DNA from 4 places in the Halomonas saccharevitans genome. Region 1 is predicted to be linked to each of the others. Evidence: predicted binding sites of a transcription regulator. Region 1 holds the regulator's gene; each other region holds the start of a gene.
The links. Region 1 encodes FNR, which switches genes on or off when oxygen is low (the NO sensors DNR and NnrR bind a similar motif). Its sites were predicted from a motif close to TTGATNTANATCAA; they were not measured.
Positions count from the first base shown of each region.

Region 2: a site for FNR is predicted at 2,380-2,393, ahead of clpB (ATP-dependent chaperone ClpB). Genes of this name have one in related genera too.
Region 3: a site for FNR is predicted at 2,146-2,159, ahead of ccoM (cytochrome c oxidase subunit CcoM). Genes of this name have one in related genera too.
Region 4: a site for FNR is predicted at 2,514-2,527, ahead of hemN (oxygen-independent coproporphyrinogen III oxidase). Genes of this name have one in related genera too.

Region 1 is NZ_JAVXUR010000004.1:322,579-326,786, forward strand. It holds gene RSO68_RS11925 (DUF294 nucleotidyltransferase-like domain-containing protein) at 1-204, shown strand, start outside; gene RSO68_RS11930 (3'-5' exonuclease) at 258-884, shown strand; gene ttcA (tRNA 2-thiocytidine(32) synthetase TtcA) at 998-1,909, shown strand; gene fnr (fumarate/nitrate reduction transcriptional regulator Fnr) at 2,050-2,793, opposite strand; gene hemN (oxygen-independent coproporphyrinogen III oxidase) at 2,916-4,208, opposite strand, start outside.
Region 2 is NZ_JAVXUR010000009.1:36,159-40,366, reverse strand. It holds gene clpB (ATP-dependent chaperone ClpB) at 1-2,250, opposite strand, end outside; gene pgeF (peptidoglycan editing factor PgeF) at 2,449-3,204, opposite strand; gene rluD (23S rRNA pseudouridine(1911/1915/1917) synthase RluD) at 3,228-4,187, opposite strand.
Region 3 is NZ_JAVXUR010000005.1:213,296-217,503, reverse strand. It holds gene RSO68_RS13590 (proline--tRNA ligase) at 1-1,115, shown strand, start outside; gene RSO68_RS13585 (transglycosylase SLT domain-containing protein) at 1,096-1,785, shown strand; gene ccoM (cytochrome c oxidase subunit CcoM) at 1,919-2,035, opposite strand; gene RSO68_RS13575 (PqqD family protein) at 2,203-2,943, opposite strand; gene RSO68_RS13570 (hypothetical protein) at 2,879-3,538, opposite strand; gene RSO68_RS13565 (hypothetical protein) at 3,535-3,852, opposite strand; gene RSO68_RS13560 (FKBP-type peptidyl-prolyl cis-trans isomerase) at 3,982-4,208, opposite strand, start outside.
Region 4 is NZ_JAVXUR010000002.1:386,181-390,388, reverse strand. It holds gene gdhA (NADP-specific glutamate dehydrogenase) at 1-899, shown strand, start outside; gene hemN (oxygen-independent coproporphyrinogen III oxidase) at 1,024-2,409, opposite strand; gene RSO68_RS07255 (RrF2 family transcriptional regulator) at 2,720-3,172, shown strand; gene RSO68_RS07250 (c-type cytochrome) at 3,356-3,673, shown strand; gene RSO68_RS07245 (hypothetical protein) at 3,845-4,208, shown strand, end outside.

The sequences.
Region 1 (4,208 bases):
GAGGCCCTGTCGCTGTTCACCGAGCTGAGGCTTCGCCAGCAGCTCGAGCGCCTCGATGACCCTGAAGGCAAGGGCGAGGCGCCCGACCGGGTGGTGGTGCAGGAGCTCTCCTCCCTGGAGCGGGACCTGCTCCGCGAGGCCCTGCACATCGTCAAGGAATTCAAGCAGCGGCTGTCGCACCGTTTCCACCTCGAGTACTCCTGACGCACCACGCGTCTCGACGCTGCTCGATCCACTCAACAACAGGAGGTGGCCTGATGCTAAGGGCCCTGCGCCGCGCCGCGGATCGACGCCGTCAGATCGACGGCGATCACGGCTGGCTCTTCGCGCCCTATACCGGCGAGGAGCTGGTCGCCATCGACTGCGTGACCACCGGCCCCGACCCGCGTCGGGCCGAGCTTTTGTCGCTGGCGGCGGTGCGCCTGTGCGGGGATCGCGTCCTGACCAGCGACTCCCTCGACCTGCGGCTGGCGTGTCCCTCCAGCCTCGGTGGCGATTCGATCCGCCGGCACGGCCTGCGCGGCATCGACCTGGCGGAGGGGGCCGGCATCGACGAGGCGCTGGCACAGTTCCTGGACTTTGTCGGCAATCGCCCGCTGATCGGCTGGCGCCTGGACGACGACCTGACGCTGCTCAACCGCTACCTTCGGCCGCGCTTCGGGTTCGACCTGCCCAACGCCTGCATCGACGTGGCTCAGGCCTACTATCGCCGGCTGCGTCGCAGCCATCCCGAACTCGTTACCCGGCCGCGCTTCGAGCAGGTGGCCGAGCGCCTGGGGGTGCCGGTGATGGGGCGGCACACGGCGCTCGGTGACGCCGTGACCACGGCGCTGATCCACCTGCGCCTGACCCGCAGCCCGCCCGAGATTGAACGTTTCTGCTGATCGCCGCGTGTCTATTGATCGCTTCGATACGGGCGGCCCCGCGTCGCCTGTCGGCGGCGAGAATGGTAGGATAGCGCCCGCCATTTTCCAGCCGCCCAGGCAGCGCCGATACCATGCCAGACGCCCTGATGTTCGATCCCCGCGACACCGCCCCGCGGCCCGTCGCCGACCCCGCGACGCCTCCCTACGAGCTCGACGCCTCGGAAAAGCGCGCCTTCAACAAGCTGCAGAAGCGGCTGCGTCGCCAGGTGGGCAACGCCATCATCGATTACGGGATGATTCATGAGGGAGACCGGGTGATGGTCTGCCTCTCCGGCGGCAAGGACAGCTACACCCTGCTGGAGATCCTGCGCAACCTGCAGCGCAACGCGCCGGTGAACTTCTCCCTGGTGGCGGTCAACCTGGACCAGAAGCAGCCCGGCTTCCCCGAGCACGTGCTTCCCGAGTACCTGGACAGGCTCGACGTCGAGTACCACATCCTCGAGCGCGATACCTACTCGGTGGTCAAGGAGAAAACGCCCGAGGGCAAGACCACCTGCGCGCTCTGCTCGCGGCTGCGGCGCGGCTCGCTTTACGGCTTCGCCGAGGAGATCGGTGCCACCAAGGTGGCGCTGGGCCACCATCGCGAGGATATCCTCGAGACGCTGTTTCTCAACATGTTCTTCGGCGGCAGCCTCAAGGCGATGCCGCCCAAGCTGCTCTCCGACGACGGCCGCAACATGGTCATTCGTCCGCTCGCCTACTGCCGGGAGGCCGACATCGCCGAGTTCGCCCGGCGCATGGAATTCCCGATCATTCCCTGCAACCTCTGCGGCTCCCAGCCGAACCTGCAGCGCCAGGTGGTCAAGGAGATGCTGGCCGAGTGGGAGGCGTCGCATCCGGGGCGGCTCGAGAGCATGTTCAAGGCGGTCACCAACGTGGCGCCCTCCCAGCTGGCCGACCGCGAGCTCTTCGATTTCGCGGGCCTCGAGGAGAAGCAGGCGCGCCTCAATGCCGACCGCATCGCGCTGCACAACGAGCTCTGAGCGGCCAATCTGATAGCGCCGAGCGGCTCACTGAAGGGCGGCAGTCTTAAAACAAGGAACCCCATCGGAGACGAGCTCCGATGGGGTTCCTTGTTAGTGACTGATTCGTAGCGGCTTGGTCAACCTGCTGCTTGGCGCTGCTAGCGGCAGCCTTCCTGTTCGGCCACCTCGATCAGCGATTCCAGGTCGAGGATGTTCACTTCGCGGCCGGACACGGCCACCAGGCCCTGGGACTGGAAGCGACTCAGGATGCGGCTGACGGTCTCCACCGCGAGCCCCAGGTAGTTGCCGATGTCGGCCCGCGACATGGACAGCCGGAAGCTGTAGGGCGAGTAGCCACGCCGCCGGAAGCGGTCGGAGAGGCTGGTGAAGAAGGTCGCCAGGCGCTGGTCGGCGGTCTTGCGCGACAGCAGGCGCATCATGCGGCGATCGTCACGCATCTCCTTGCTCATGCTGCGGTAGAGCTGGCCGCGCAGCTCCGGCAGGGATTCGGAGAGGGCGTCGAGGCGATCGAAGGGGATCTCGCAGACCGTGGTGGTCTCAAGGGCCACCACCGTGCCTGGATAGCGCTCCTCGTCGATGCCGTCGAGGCCCACCAGTTCGCTGGGCAGGTAGAAGTTGGTCAGCTGGTCCTCGCCGCTGCCCTCGGTGGTCACCTGCTTGAGGCTGCCCGAGCGCACCGCGAAGACGCTGGTGAAGTGAGTGCCCTGGCGGAACAGTGCCTCGCCCTTCTTCAACGGCGGTCGGCGGCGGATGATGGCCTCAAACTGATCCATGTCCTGCACTTCGAGCGCCAGCGGCAGGCAGAGCGAGCTCAGGCTGCAGGTCTGGCAGCGAGTCTCGTTCAGCAGTGCGCGGCGCCTGCCGGTTGCGGGGTCGGGCATGCTCTCCTCCATGGATGATGGCTCAGTGCTCATTATGGGGGATAGTCGCCCACCGGCAAAGCACCGCTTAACACCTCGTCGCTGAACTTGGCATTCGGGGCGTGGCATTCAGGGCCTGGCATTCAGGACGCGGCGGGGTAGGCGTCGAAGGCCGCCGCCAGCTGACGGATCAGCAGGCGACCGGTGGGCGTCACGCGCCACTGTGCGCCCCGGCACGCGATCAGGCCCTGCGACTCGGCGCGGGCCAGGCGCGCCAGCGGTCCGGCGAGATGGGCCTCGGCGTCCAGGCCGAAGGCCGCGCCGAGCTCCGCCAGGTCGAGATGGAGATCGCACATCAGCCTCTCGATGGCAGCGCTTCGCAGCCGATCGTCCAGGCTCAGCCGATGGCCGACGGCGGTGGGCAGCTCCCCCCGCTCGAGGGCGGCCTCGTAGTCCTCAAGCTTCTGCGGGTTGCGAACGTGCAGGTCCTCCAGGCGGGAGACGGCCGTGACGCCCAGGCCCACCAGGTCGTGGCGGTCTCGCCCGGTCACGAGGGCCCTGGCCAGGCGGTCGTCGCCGCGCACGAAGCGGTCGTGGCCGAGATGCACGTAGCCCGCGGCGGCGAGCCGCTCGATGGCCGCCTGCAGCATTCCCTGGACCTCCAGCGGGGCGGGCAGGTCCTCGGGGCGGATCTGGCGCTGGTGGGGAAAGCGCTCGGGGTGGTGCTGGTACTGAAACAGCGACAGCCGCGACGGTGCCATGGCGATGACCTGATCGAGCGTGGCGACGAAGCCGCCAAGGGTCTGGCGGGGCAGGCCGAGAATCAGGTTCAGGTTCACGGAGTTGAAGCCCAGCCGGTCCGCCTCGTCGAGCAGCTGTTCGGTCAGGCCGCGGCCCTGCTGGCGATTGATCGCCCGCTGGACCTCGGGATCCAGGTCGAGCACCTCGAGGCTCAGTCGGTTGAAGCCCAGGGCCTCGAGATGACGCAGGGTGAAGACGTCGGCCTCCCGGGGGTCGATCTCGATGAGGTACTCCCGGTCGCGATCGCCGGCCAGCCGGAAGCGGGCATCCAGCCGATCGATCAGGTCGCCCATCTGGTTCAGGGTCAGGAAGGTCGGCGTACCGCCGCCCCACTGCAGGGAGCGGACCTCCCGGCGAGCGTCCAGATGGCGACTGGTCAGCACCATCTCGCGGTCGAGTCGAGTGAGATAGGCCTCGGTCAGTCGGGTGTCCGAGGTGGTGACCGGCCGACGGGTGCAGTGGTAGCAGGCCTGCTGGCAGAAGGGCAGATGCACGTAGAGCGACAGCGGACGCGCCGCGGCGTTGCTGTGCTCGAGTGCCTGGCGGTAGTCCTCGGCGCCAATGCCGTCGCCCATCGCCTGGGGCGTGGGGTAGAAGCCATAGGCGGGAGCCGGCGAAGCCGCCGCGAAGGGGGC
Region 2 (4,208 bases), on a different contig from region 1:
CATCTCCTTCATCTGCGCGTAGTTGCTCTCCGCATCGCCGCTGTCATCGCCGCCCATGCGCTGGATGATGTCCGAGCCCATGTTGGAGGTCATCACGATCACGGTGTTGCGGAAATCCACGGTGCGCCCCTGACCGTCGGTGAGACGACCGTCCTCCAGCACCTGCAGCAGGATATTGAAGACATCGGCATGCGCCTTCTCCACCTCGTCGAGCAGCAGCACCGAGTAGGGCTTGCGGCGCACCGCCTCGGTCAGGTAGCCGCCCTCCTCATAGCCGACGTAGCCGGGAGGCGCGCCGATCAGCCGGGCCACGGAGTGCTTTTCCATGAACTCCGACATGTCGATGCGCACCATCGCCTCCTCGGTGTCGAACAGGAAGTTCGCCAGCGACTTGCACAGCTCCGTCTTACCCACCCCGGTCGGGCCGAGGAACAGGAAGGAGCCGTTGGGGCGATTGGGATCGGCGAGCCCGGCGCGTGAACGGCGCACCGCGTTGGCCACGGCGGTGACCGCCTCATCCTGGCCGATCACCCGCTCATGCAGCGCCTCCTCCATGCGCAGCAGCTTGTCGCGCTCGCCCTCGAGCATCTTGGCCACCGGGATGCCGGTCCAGCGGGAGACCACTTCGGCGATCTCCTCCTCGGTGACGTTGGAACGCAGCAGCTGATGCTTGGCGGTGCTGGTGTCGGCCTCGGCCTCCACGCTCTCGGCGATCTTCTTCTCCAGGCCGGGAATCACCCCGTACTGGATCTCGGACATGCGCGCCAGGTCACCCTGGCGGCGGGCCTGCTCCAGGTCGATGCGCGCGCGATCGAGCTCGTCCTTGAACTGCGCCGCCCCCTGGATGCTGGCCTTCTCGGCCTTCCAGATCTCGTCGAGGTCGGCGTACTCGCGCTCGAGCTCCTCGATCTGCCCCTCCAGCCCCTCGAGGCGCTTCTTCGAGGCCTCATCGGTCTCCTTCTTGAGGTGCTCACGCTCCATCTTCAGCTGGATCAGCCGGCGATCGAGACGGTCCATCTCCTCGGGCTTGGAGTCGAGCTCCATACGAATCCGCGAGGAGGCCTCGTCGATCAGGTCGATGGCCTTGTCGGGCAGCTGGCGATCGGTGATGTAGCGGGTCGAGAGCTTGGCTGCAGCGATGATCGCCCCGTCGGTGATATCGACGCCGTGGTGCACCTCGTAGCGCTCCTTGAGGCCGCGCAGGATCGCCACGGTATCCTCCTCGGAGGGCTCGTCGACCAGCACCTTCTGGAAGCGACGCTCCAGGGCCGCATCCTTCTCGATGTAATTGCGGTACTCGTCGAGGGTAGTGGCACCCACGCAGTGCAGCTCACCGCGGGCCAGGGCCGGCTTGAGCATGTTGCCGGCGTCCATGGAACCCTCGGCCTTGCCAGCACCGACCATGGTGTGCAGTTCGTCGATGAACAGGATCACCCGCCCCTCTTCCTGGGACAGCTCCTTGAGCACCGACTTCAGGCGCTCCTCGAACTCGCCGCGAAACTTGGCGCCGGCCAGCAGAGCGCCCATGTCCAGCGACAGCACGCGCTTGTTCTTGAGGCCCTCCGGCACCTCGCCGTCGACGATGCGCTGCGCGAGCCCCTCGACGATGGCGGTCTTACCGACGCCGGGCTCGCCGATCAGCACCGGGTTGTTCTTGGTACGCCGCTGCAGCACCTGAATGGTGCGCCGAATCTCATCGTCGCGGCCGATCACCGGGTCGATCTTGCCGCTGGCGGCGCGCTCGTTGAGATCCAGGGTGTACTTGGCCAGCGCCTCGCGCTGATCCTCGGCGTTGGGATCATCCACCGTTTCGCCGCCGCGCACGCTGTCGACGGCGGTCTCCAGCGCCTTGCGGGTCAGTCCGGCCTGGGTCAGCAGCTTGGTCAGCGCGCCGCCCATCTCCAGCGCGGCGAGCAGCACCAGCTCGCTCGCGATGTACTGATCGCCGCGCTTCTGGGCCTCACGGTCGGTGAGGTTGAAGAGCTTGATCAGATCGCGGGAGGGCTGCACCTCACCGTCGAAGTTGGCAACCTTGGGCAGGTCGTCGAGATGGCCCACCAGGCCGTCGCGCAGCCGCGCGGCATCGGCGCCGGCCTTCTGCACCAGCGCCTTGACGCCGGTATCGGTGGCCTCCAGCAGCGCCAGCAGCAGGTGACCGGGCTCCAGCTGGTTGTGACCGCGGCCCACGGCCAGGGACTGGGCGTCGGCCACGGCGTTCTGCAGCTTGGCAGTGAACTTGTCGAATCGCATGGGAATTCCTCCATCGGGGTAGCGGCGCGTTTGGACGCGCCGCGTGGCCCTGTCAATGTGTCTTGAGGGCTTCAATGGAGTCAGCATGGTCGGCTTTCAAGTCACCGGCCAGGGAAAGGCCGCAGGGAGTTGACGCGCATCAAGGGCCAAGCAGCCAGGATGGCTCAAAAGCGCAGGGAGCAAACCAGCGGGGTTCTTCTACCTCAACCAGATCACGCTGGCCATGCGGCCGGTGACGCCGTCGTCGCGGCGGTGGGAGTAGAAGCGCGGCTCGCAGGCGGTGCAGAAGTGGCCGCCGCTGATATGCGATACGCCGAGGCGCTCCAGGCGCAGGCGGGCGAGCTTGTAGAGGTCGGCCATGTAGTGACCGAGCCGGTAGGGGCTCGGATCGAAGGCCGCCTCGGCCTCGGGGTGCACGCCGACGAAGGCCTGCTGTACCTCGGGCCCGACCTCGAACTGGGCGTTGGAGATCGCCGGGCCCAGCCAGGCCATCAGCGCCTCCGGCGCCAGGCCCATCGCCCCTACCGTCGCCTCGATCACGCCGCCGGCGAGCCCGCGCCAGCCCGCGTGGATGGCCGCCACGCGGGTGCCGTGGCGGTCGCAGAGAAAGATCGGCAGGCAATCGGCGGTGAGCACCACGCAGGCATAGTCGGGGCTCATGGCCACGGCGGCGTCCGCCTCGGGCCTGGCAGCGGAGAAGCCCTGCTGCACCCGGGCGCCGTGCACCTGGTCGAGCCACAAGAGCGGACGGTCGCCGCCGACCTCCTTCTCCAGCTGACGACGGCACAGCGCCACGTGGTCCGGGTTGTCGCCCACGTGATCGGCCGCATTGAAGGCGGCGAAGGCGCCCTGGCTGGGGCCGGTTTCTCGGGTGGTGACGAAGGCTCCCACGTTTTCCGGGGCGGGCCAGTCGGGCAGGATCGGCGTCGGGCGCAGGTCGAAGGTATCGCTCATCACGGGGTCCTTGGCACGGAGCCTTAGCGCATGGTCTCGCCGTCTTCGCGCAGGAAGTCGAGCAGCATCAGCAGGTCGTCAGGCAACGCCGCGCGAAAGGCCATCCGCTCGCCGCTTTCCGGGTGCACGAAGGCCAGCTTGCGGGCATGCAGCGCCTGACGCGGAAATTCACGCAGGATCTCCTTGAGCTGGTCGTCCGCACCGGCCGGCATCTTGAGGCGCCCGCCGTAGACCGGATCGCCGATCAGCGGATAGCGCACATGCGCCATGTGCACGCGGATCTGGTGAGTACGGCCGGTCTCTAGCTTGCAGCGCACGTGGGTGTGGGCGCGAAAGCGCTCGACCACCCGGTAGTGGGTCACCGCCGGCTTGCCCGAGGCATTCACCGCCTGGCGCTTGCGATCACGCGGATGGCGCCCAATGGGGGCATCCACGGTGCCGCCGGCGGTCATCACGCCGACCACCACGGCATCGTACTCCCGCGACACGCTGCGTGCCTGCAGCTGTTCGACCAGCGCCGTCTGGGCGGCCAAGGTCTTGGCCACCACCATCAGGCCGCTGGTGTCCTTGTCCAGGCGATGCACGATGCCCGCCCGGGGGATCGTCGCCAACTGGGGGTCGTGATGCAGCAGCGCATTGAGCAGGGTGCCGTCGGGATTACCGGCCGCGGGGTGGACCACCAGGCCCGGCGGTTTGTCGATCACCAGCACCTCGTCGTCCTCGTAGACCACCGTCAGCGGGATGTCCTCGGGCTCGAAGCGGGTGTCGTCGGCGATCTCGGCGGCGAGCACCAGGGCCTCGCCGCCGTAGACCTTGTCCTTGGGCTTGGCCGGCTGGCCGTCGAGGGTCAGGGCGCCGCTCTTGATCCAGGACTTGAGCCGCTCCCGGGAAAAATCGGCGAAGAGCTCGGCGGCGGCCTGGTCGAGGCGTTGGCCCGCCATGCGTTCGGGAACACGATGCTGGGCTTCGAGGGTCTGGGACATGGGTCGGAACGGGGCTCCGTG
Region 3 (4,208 bases), on a different contig from region 1:
ACGGCGCCATCGGCGGCACCGGCTCCCACGAGTTCCACGTGCTCGCCGACTCCGGCGAGGACGACATCGTCTTCTCCACCGGCTCCGACTACGCCGCCAACATGGAGAAGGCCGAAGCGCTGCCCCCCCAGGGCGAGCGCGCCGCCCCGAGCGAGGAACTGCGCCTGGTCGACACCCCCAATGCCAGGACCATCGCGGCGCTGGTCGGGCAGCACGGCCTACCCATCGAGAAGACCATCAAGACGCTGATGGTCCAGGGCGCAGAGGGCGGCCTGGTCGCCCTACTGGTGCGCGGTGATCATGAACTCAACGAGGTCAAGGCCGAGAACCTCGCCGAGGTGGCCGCCCCGCTGACCATGGCCACCGAGGAGGAGATTCGCGCCGCCGTGGGGGCCGGTCCGGGCTCGCTGGGTCCGGTGAACCTCGAGATGCCGATCATCATCGATCGCAGCGTGGCGCTGATGAGCGACTTCGGCGCCGGTGCCAACGTCGACGGCCAGCACTACTTCGGCATCAACTGGGAGCGCGACGTGGCGCTGCCCAAGGTGGCCGATCTGCGCAACGTGGTGGAGGGTGACCCCTCGCCGGACGGTCGGGGCGAGCTCGCCATCAAGCGCGGCATCGAGGTCGGCCACGTCTTCCAGCTCGGCCAGAAGTACTCCGAGGCGATGAACGCCACCGTGCTGGGCGACGAAGGTCGCGCCGTGCACCCCTGGATGGGCTGCTATGGTATCGGGGTGACCCGGGTCGTGGCCGCCGCCATCGAGCAGAACCACGACGATGCCGGGATCATCTGGCCCGACGCCATCGCGCCCTTCCACGTCGCCATGGTGCCGATGAACGCCCACAAGTCGCAGCGGGTGCGTGAGGAGTCCGAGCGACTCTACCAGGCCCTCACCGCCGCCGGCCTCGAGGTGCTGCTGGATGATCGCGACCTGCGCCCTGGCGTGCGCTTCGCCGACCATGAACTGATGGGCATTCCCCACCGCCTGGTCGTCGGCGATCGGGGGCTGGACAAGGAAGAACTCGAATACAAGGGACGCCGTGACACTGACGCCACCATGGTACCGGCCGGGGAGATCATCGACTTCCTGCGTGCGAAGGTCGCGATCTAGGCGCTATCGGGCCGCCGCCCTGGCGGCGGCCTGCCTCCTGCCGGCCCTGACGGCCCTGGGTCAGGGCGACCGGGACTTCCTGGCCGCCCTGTCCACCGACGCCCAGGCCGCCGACCACCCAGTCCCCTTCGTGCGGGCCCTGCCGGCCACGCCGGCCAGCCTGCGCGACACCCTCGACGCCGTACGCGACTCGCCCGCCTCGCCTGCCGATATCTGGGCGGCGCGCCAGTGGCTGAACGCCATGGCGCCGCGGCTCACCCGCTACGTGCCGGATGAGGGCCGTCGCCGGGAACTGCTGGGCCGCGTCCACCACGAGGCGCGCCTGGCGGGCCTGTCGCCCTCGCTGGTGCTGGCGGTGATCCAGGTGGAGAGCGCCTTCCAGGCCCAGGCCGTCTCCTCGGCCGGCGCCGTCGGGCTGATGCAGATCATGCCGTTCTGGGTCCGCGAACTGGGCCTTCCCGCCGACGACCTCAAAGACCCGCACCGCAACCTGCGCTACGGCTGCACGATCCTGGCCCACTACCTGGCCGTCGAGCGCGGCGACCTGACCCGAGCGCTGGCGCGCTACAACGGTAGCCTCGGCAAGACCTGGTACCCGGAACGAGTGATGCGCGCCCTGGCCGACCGCTGGTCGGTGCAGGACGCCGGCCATGCCACTGCCCGGCGCTGAGGCGTCAGGCTACCAGCAGGCGAAGCGGCGACACCGAGATGAGAGACGTACAGACGAAAAAAAGCCGACCCATGTGGGTCGGCTACTGGGGGGAAAGCTCCCCCCTCCCCTGACGACTAGTGAAGCGGCTGGATCAGTGCTTGTTCTTGCGATGGTGATCGCGAACGATGAACGCGATCCAGCCCCCCATGAAAGCGATCATCATCGCGACGGTAACAAGTCCGAAAATTACGGCGTCATCCAAGTACATGGTGTGTCCTCCCGTCTCGATGTGTTGAATGCACTTTAGCGCGGCATCACGGGACGCAAACTGACCTGCATCAAGTTTTCCGCCGGCCCCGGAGTAGGGGCCGGCGGGAATTGACGCAGATCAGATTCGGGGGCACCGACAGCAAAATCGACGGTGAAACGCCGCGCTCAGCGCTCGACATCGGGCGCAATCAGCTCGGCCGCCGCCAGGTCGTCGAAGAGCCGCGCCACGTCCCGGGCAAGCCGTGCGGACTCGACCGTGGGGAAGCGCTCGGCCAGCAGCGCCACCACCTCAGACAGGCTCAGGGCGTCGAGCTCCAGCAGGCGCCAGATGCCGGCGGCCACGGCGCTCAAGCGATGCACTCCGCCCCGGGGATCGACCAGGAAGTGCTCCTCGCCCAGCGGGTACTCCGCCTCGACCGGCCGGCGACGCCAGGCCGCGCCCGGGACGCCGATGGCCGATGCGCGCTCTGTGGCCCCAGCGGGCGGGCACCGGCCGGCCTCATCCAGGGGCGAGTCGATCAGCCCCGCCTCACCCTGTTCAGCATCGGCCAGTCCCGCCACCACCCGCTCGACGGCCGCTTTGGGGTCGTCGTAGCAGAGCAACCGGCACGGCAGGCCCCGCATCATCGGCAGCAGCCGCTCGACCAGTCGCCCGGGATCGTGCGCGTCACCGGCGAGGCTCTGGCCCAGCAGCCGCAGCAGGCCATCGCCGGGGGAGAGGCGCGTCAGGCTCGGGGCCGGCGTCCCGGGGACGCGGTCAAGCATCACGATGGCGCCGATGGGAAGCCGCTCGCCGTGGCCGGCGAGGCGGTCGTCGCTCAGGGCCAGATAGTGATAACGCTCATCCGAGACGCCGTCGTGGGCGGTGATGAACGCCGCCAGGTCGGCAGGGAGGTGCGACGGCAAGGGCAGGCGCAGTCGGGGGGGCGATGCCCAGCGCCTCGCCCATTGGCTTTCCCATTGATTCTCCCGGCGCGCGGCCTTGGCCCCTGCTCCCGTCCTTGTCGCCTCCCTTGTCCCCCTCATCGTCGCTAAGCATCAGTACGTCGTCGGCGAAGACGCGATAGCCGGCGGCGGCGAAGGCGGCGCTGAGCAGGCTCTTGCCCGACCGATGGGTGGCGGGAAAGAGCACCAGCCGACCGCCGATCTCCACGGCGGCGCAGTGCAGGCCGCTCTGGTGGGGCCTCGACTCGAGCAGCCGGTCGATCAGGTCGGCGATCAGGCTGGCCGCCGCGGTGGCGGGGCCGGAGAGCCGACGGGGATGCGCGCGCCCCGGCACCGCCTGGGCATAGCCGTTGGCTTCCCGCCAGGCGGTGAGCGCCTCTTCCGAGGGTGCAGGGCACAAAGAGCGGGCGGCCTGCACGGCTTCGAGCGGCCAGCCGGGCATCGCCCCGAGCAGCGCCTTGGCAAGCTCGGGCGCCTGCTCGAGTCGCAGGGCCACCTCGAGCCCTGCTGGCTTGAGGATCTCGAGGCTCCGAGCGTTGGCATGCGGCGCGCTCACCAGCGGCTGGGGTAGCTGTGGCTGGGATAGCTGAAGCTATGGCTATGGCTATGACTGTGCTTCGAGTGCCGGTGACGTCGGTGATGCTTGTGATGGCGGTGACGGCGATGTTCTCGGTAGTCGTCCACGTAGCGACGCTCCCGGGTCTCCGGGTGGGTTTCATAGACGATCCGCCAGCGCCCGTCGTCCCAGTCGCCGGCCTGGGCCTGCCCCAGGGTGGAGAGGGTCGGGGCCGCGTAGGCGGCAACGCCGAACAGGCCGAGGGTGGCCAGCAGCTTGCGTCGGCGGGGGCAAGGGGCAGAGTGGTCGCTCATCGATGGGCTTCCCTGGGTGGCTGAACGAGGCGCCCAGCCTACCGCGAGTCGACCGCGACGCGGCCTGCCCCACGCGCGTTTCCCCAGTCGCTGCAAATTGCCGCCGGCGCTGTCGCCCGGCGACGACGCTCAGACCATCTTCTTGTCTTCCACTTCGCCGGGCTCGGTGCCGGGCGGCAGCGGATGGCCCTTGGCGAGCTCCGCGCGGGTGGCCTCGCGGACCTCGAGCACCTCCAGACGATAGCGCAGGCTGTGTCCCGCCAGGGGATGGTTGGTGTCGATCATCACGCCGTCGTCGCGCACCTCGAGAATGGTAACGATCTCGGGGCCGTCATCGCCGGGGGTCTGGAAGCGCA
Region 4 (4,208 bases), on a different contig from region 1:
ACCGCCACATCGGCCCGACCACCGACGTGCCGGCCGGCGACATCGGCGTGGGGGCGCGCGAGATCGGCTTCCTCTACGGCCAGTACAAGCGCCTGACCGGCCGCTACGAGGGCGTGCTAACCGGCAAGAGCCTCAACTGGGGCGGCTCCATCGGGCGCAAGGAGGCCACCGGCTACGGCGCCGTCTACTTCGCCGAGAACATGCTCGAGGCGCGCGGCGAAACCCTCGCCGGCAAGACCTGCCTGGTCTCCGGCGCCGGCAACGTGGCCATCTACACCATCGAGAAGCTGCACGAGCTCGGCGCGATTCCCGTCAGCTGCTCCGACTCCCGCGGCACCCTCCATGACCCGAACGGCATCGACCTGGCGCTGCTGTGCGAGCTCAAGGAGGTCCAGCGCACCACGCTCGAGGCCTACCTGGCGCAGCACCCCGAGGCCCGCTACATCCCCGCGGGCGACTACCCGGCCGACGGCCATGCGGTGTGGCGACTCCAGGGCGACGTCGCCTTCCCCTGCGCCACCCAGAACGAGCTGACCGAGGCCGACGCCGAGACGCTGCTGGGCAACGGCGTGACCTGCATCAGCGAGGGCGCCAACATGCCCTCCACCGCCGCGGCCGTGGATCGCTTCCTGGCGGCGAAGATCGCCTACGGCCCGGGCAAGGCGGCCAATGCCGGCGGCGTGGCGACCAGCCAGCTGGAGATGGCGCAGAACAGCAGCATGGAGCAGTGGCCGCTGGAGAAGGTCGACGCCAAGCTCAAGGCGATCATGGCCAACATCCACCAGCAGTGTGCCGAGACCGCCGCCGAGTTCGACGACCCCACCAACCTGGTGCTGGGCGCCAACATCGCCGGCTTCCGCAAGGTCGCCGACGCCATGATCGAGCAGGGCGTCTGCTGATCCCGAGAAGCCTGGACAGAGGCCAGAAGAGGCCAGACTGAAGCAATAAGAAGTGCGGCGCCCCTCGGGGCGCCGCACTACGTTGGGCAGGATAAAACCGCACCGAGCAGAATGGCCGCCGGGGTCAAACGGTGCGCGAATAGCGCCCGGTGCTGTGGCTCAGGTAGGCGTCGAAGGCCATGGCGGCGTTGCGCATCATCAGCCGCCCGGCGGGCAGCACCTCGATGGCGGTATCGGAGATGGCCAGCAGGCCGTCGTCGACCATCTCCTCGAGCTCCTCGAGGGCCTCGGCGAAGGTGTCGCGAAAGTCGATGCCATGGGCCGCCTCGATCTCGGCGAAGTCGATGCGGCCGTGGCACATCAGGGCATTGATCACATCCCGGCGCAGCACGTCGTCGGCGTTGAGGCGGTAGCCGCGCATCACCGGCAGCCGCCCCGCCTCCAGGCGCGCCTGGTACTGGGCGGTCTCCTTGACGTTCTGGCTGTAGCTGTCGCCGACCTTGCCGATGGCGGTGTTGCCCAGGCCGATCAGGTCGCAGTCGGCATGGGTCGAGTAGCCCTGGAAGTTGCGCTGCAGGGTGCCGTTCTCGCGGGCCCGCGAGAGCTCGTCCTCGGGCAGGGCGAAGTGATCCATGCCGATGTAGACATAGCCCGCCGCGGTGAGGCGGCGGATGATCAGCTCCAGCAGCTCGATCTTGCGCTCCGGCGGCGGCATGTCCTCGGGGCGGATCAGCCGCTGCGCCTTGAATAGCTCCGGCAGGTGGGCATAGCTATAGGTGGCGATGCGATCCGGGCGCAGGGCAATGATCTTGGCAAGCGTCTCGTCGAAACTCACCACGGTCTGCAGCGGCAGGCCGTAGATCAGGTCGACGCTCACCGACTGGAAGCCCGCCTCACGGGCCGCCGCCACCAGCTCCAGCACCTGCTCCTCGCTCTGCAGGCGGTTGACCGCCTCCTGCACCCGGGTGTCGAAGTCCTGCACGCCGAAGCTCAGGCGATTGAAGCCCAGGGCGTAAAGCTCATGGATCTGCGCGGGGGTCACGGTGCGCGGGTCCACCTCGAGGGAGAACTCCCTCTCCTCGGGGGCAGCGAAGTGGAAGGCCGCGTCCAGCGCCGCCATCAGCTCGCCGAGCTGGTCGTTGTCGAGGTAGGTCGGGGTGCCGCCGCCCAGGTGCAGCTGGGTCATGCGCCGCGACTCGTCGAACAGCGCCCCTTGCAGCTCGATCTCGCGCTTGAGCCAGGCCAGGTACTCCGCCGCCCGCTCGCGATTGTGGGTGATGATCTTGTTGCAGGCGCAGTAGTAGCAGAGGCTCTCGCAGAAGGGGATGTGCACGTAGGCCGACAGCGGCTTGGGCGACGCGGCCGCGTTGCTGCGCTCGGCGGCGGCCCGGTAATCATCCTCGGCGAAGGCCGCCTGGAACTGCGGCGCCGTGGGATAGGAGGTGTAGCGCGGGCCGGGGCGATCGTACTTCTCGACCAGGGGGCGGATGAACGGCAGGGTATCTTGCATGATCGAATCGAGCCTCTTTAACCGGAGGGCGGCGGCCGCGGCCGTCACCGTTGGGCGAATTATGCCAGCCGCGACCGCGCGCGTCGGTACCCTCGAAGGGGTAGCTGACCCAGATCAAGTCGTGGAGAAAAGCGCCGCCACGGCGGGGGATCGGCACCTTGACCGGAAGACTTAAGATTCATATAGAATATAGGTTATAGCGAGTTCATGCCCCGACATGGCCAAGCCGCCTCCCTGCCAGCAGGATGCTATAGTAGGGCGCTTATCTACCCACCCCGTCCTGCAAGGCGCCCGATGCGCCGGAATGTTCATGCATCTGACCCGATTCACCGACTATTCGCTGCGTGTACTGCTCTTTCTGGCCGTGAAGGGCGAGGAGCGCTCGACCATCAACGAGATCGCCGAACGCTTCGAGATCTCCCGCAACCACCTGATGAAGGTGGTGCAGGATCTTAACCACCAGGGCTATCTCACCGCCATCCGCGGCAAGAACGGCGGCCTGGTGCTAAAACGCCGCCCGGAGAGCATTCCGCTGGGCGAGCTGGTCCGCGCCACCGAGCGCGACCTCGAGCTCGTCGAGTGCTTCGGTGACAATAACGCGTGCGTGATCACCCCCGCCTGTCGGCTCAAGCCGATCCTGGCGGAGGCGCTCGCCGCCTTTCTCGCCGTGCTCGACCGCTACACCCTGGCCGATCTGCTTGGCCCCCAAGGCCCCCAGCTGGTGCGGCTGCTGCAGCTCGACAACGCTCCGCCCGAGGGCTGAGCCGGCGCGTGTCCGCCTGCGTTGGCGGGCGCTTTTTACCTGGCGCAGCTCCCGGTCTAGGCTGGGGATGATGCACGTCAAGCTCGTTCAGCATGGCAGCTGGCATCATGCTCCTCGCCTGGCGCGGCGTCTGCCCGGTCCGGGTTTTTTCAAGCACCCAAAGATGCATCCTGGAGGTACATTATGAAATCCCTTCTCGCTCTGGCCCTGCTAGGCAGCTCCCTGTTCGCCGTGGGCGCCCAGGCCGCCGGCGATCCCGCCGCCGGTGAGGGCAAGGTCGCCGTCTGCGCCGCCTGTCACGGCGCCGACGGCCAGGCCACCGCGCCGATCTACCCGAACCTGGCCGGCCAGAACGCCGAGTACCTGGTGAGCTCCCTCAAGGCCTACCGGGCCGGCGATCGCGCGGGCGGCATGTCCGCGATGATGACCCCCCAGGCACAGGCCCTGTCGGATCAGGACATCGCCGACATCGCCGCCTACTACTCCAGCCTCGAGCCCTGATCCCCGGCCGATCGCGGGGCGGCATGCTCGACAATCGCTTCCCAGCTTCCGGCAGCGCCTCCGCCGGGGGCGGGTCAAATCGTGGATGCCGCCCCCCTGAGTGCCGACGGCGGGACAGCCCCTTCGCGCCATGCTAGCCTCGGGCGCGTCCCGGTCCGAGGAAGCTTCGTCATGCCACGCCGTTCCCGTATCGCCCCGTCCCTGCTGCTGCCGCTACTCGCGACGCTACTCCTGTCGGCAGGCCTGCTGCTGGCCGGCCCCGCCGCGGCCACGAACTACAACACCAGCGACGTCCAGGCCCATGGCGGCTGGCACTCCCTGGCCCTGTCGCTCGGCGAGGCGCGCCACTTCCGTGCCATCGACCAGCACAGCTACAGCGATTCGATCTTCAGCGTCAACGCCAGCGCCGGGGCCTGCGACCTGCCCTGGCTGGAGCTTCGCGTGGCGCTCGACGCCTACCAGCCCGAGAGCGCCACGGTGAACCGCGTGCCCGCCGACCTGCGCGTCGATCACGAGACCATCCACAGCGGCCGTG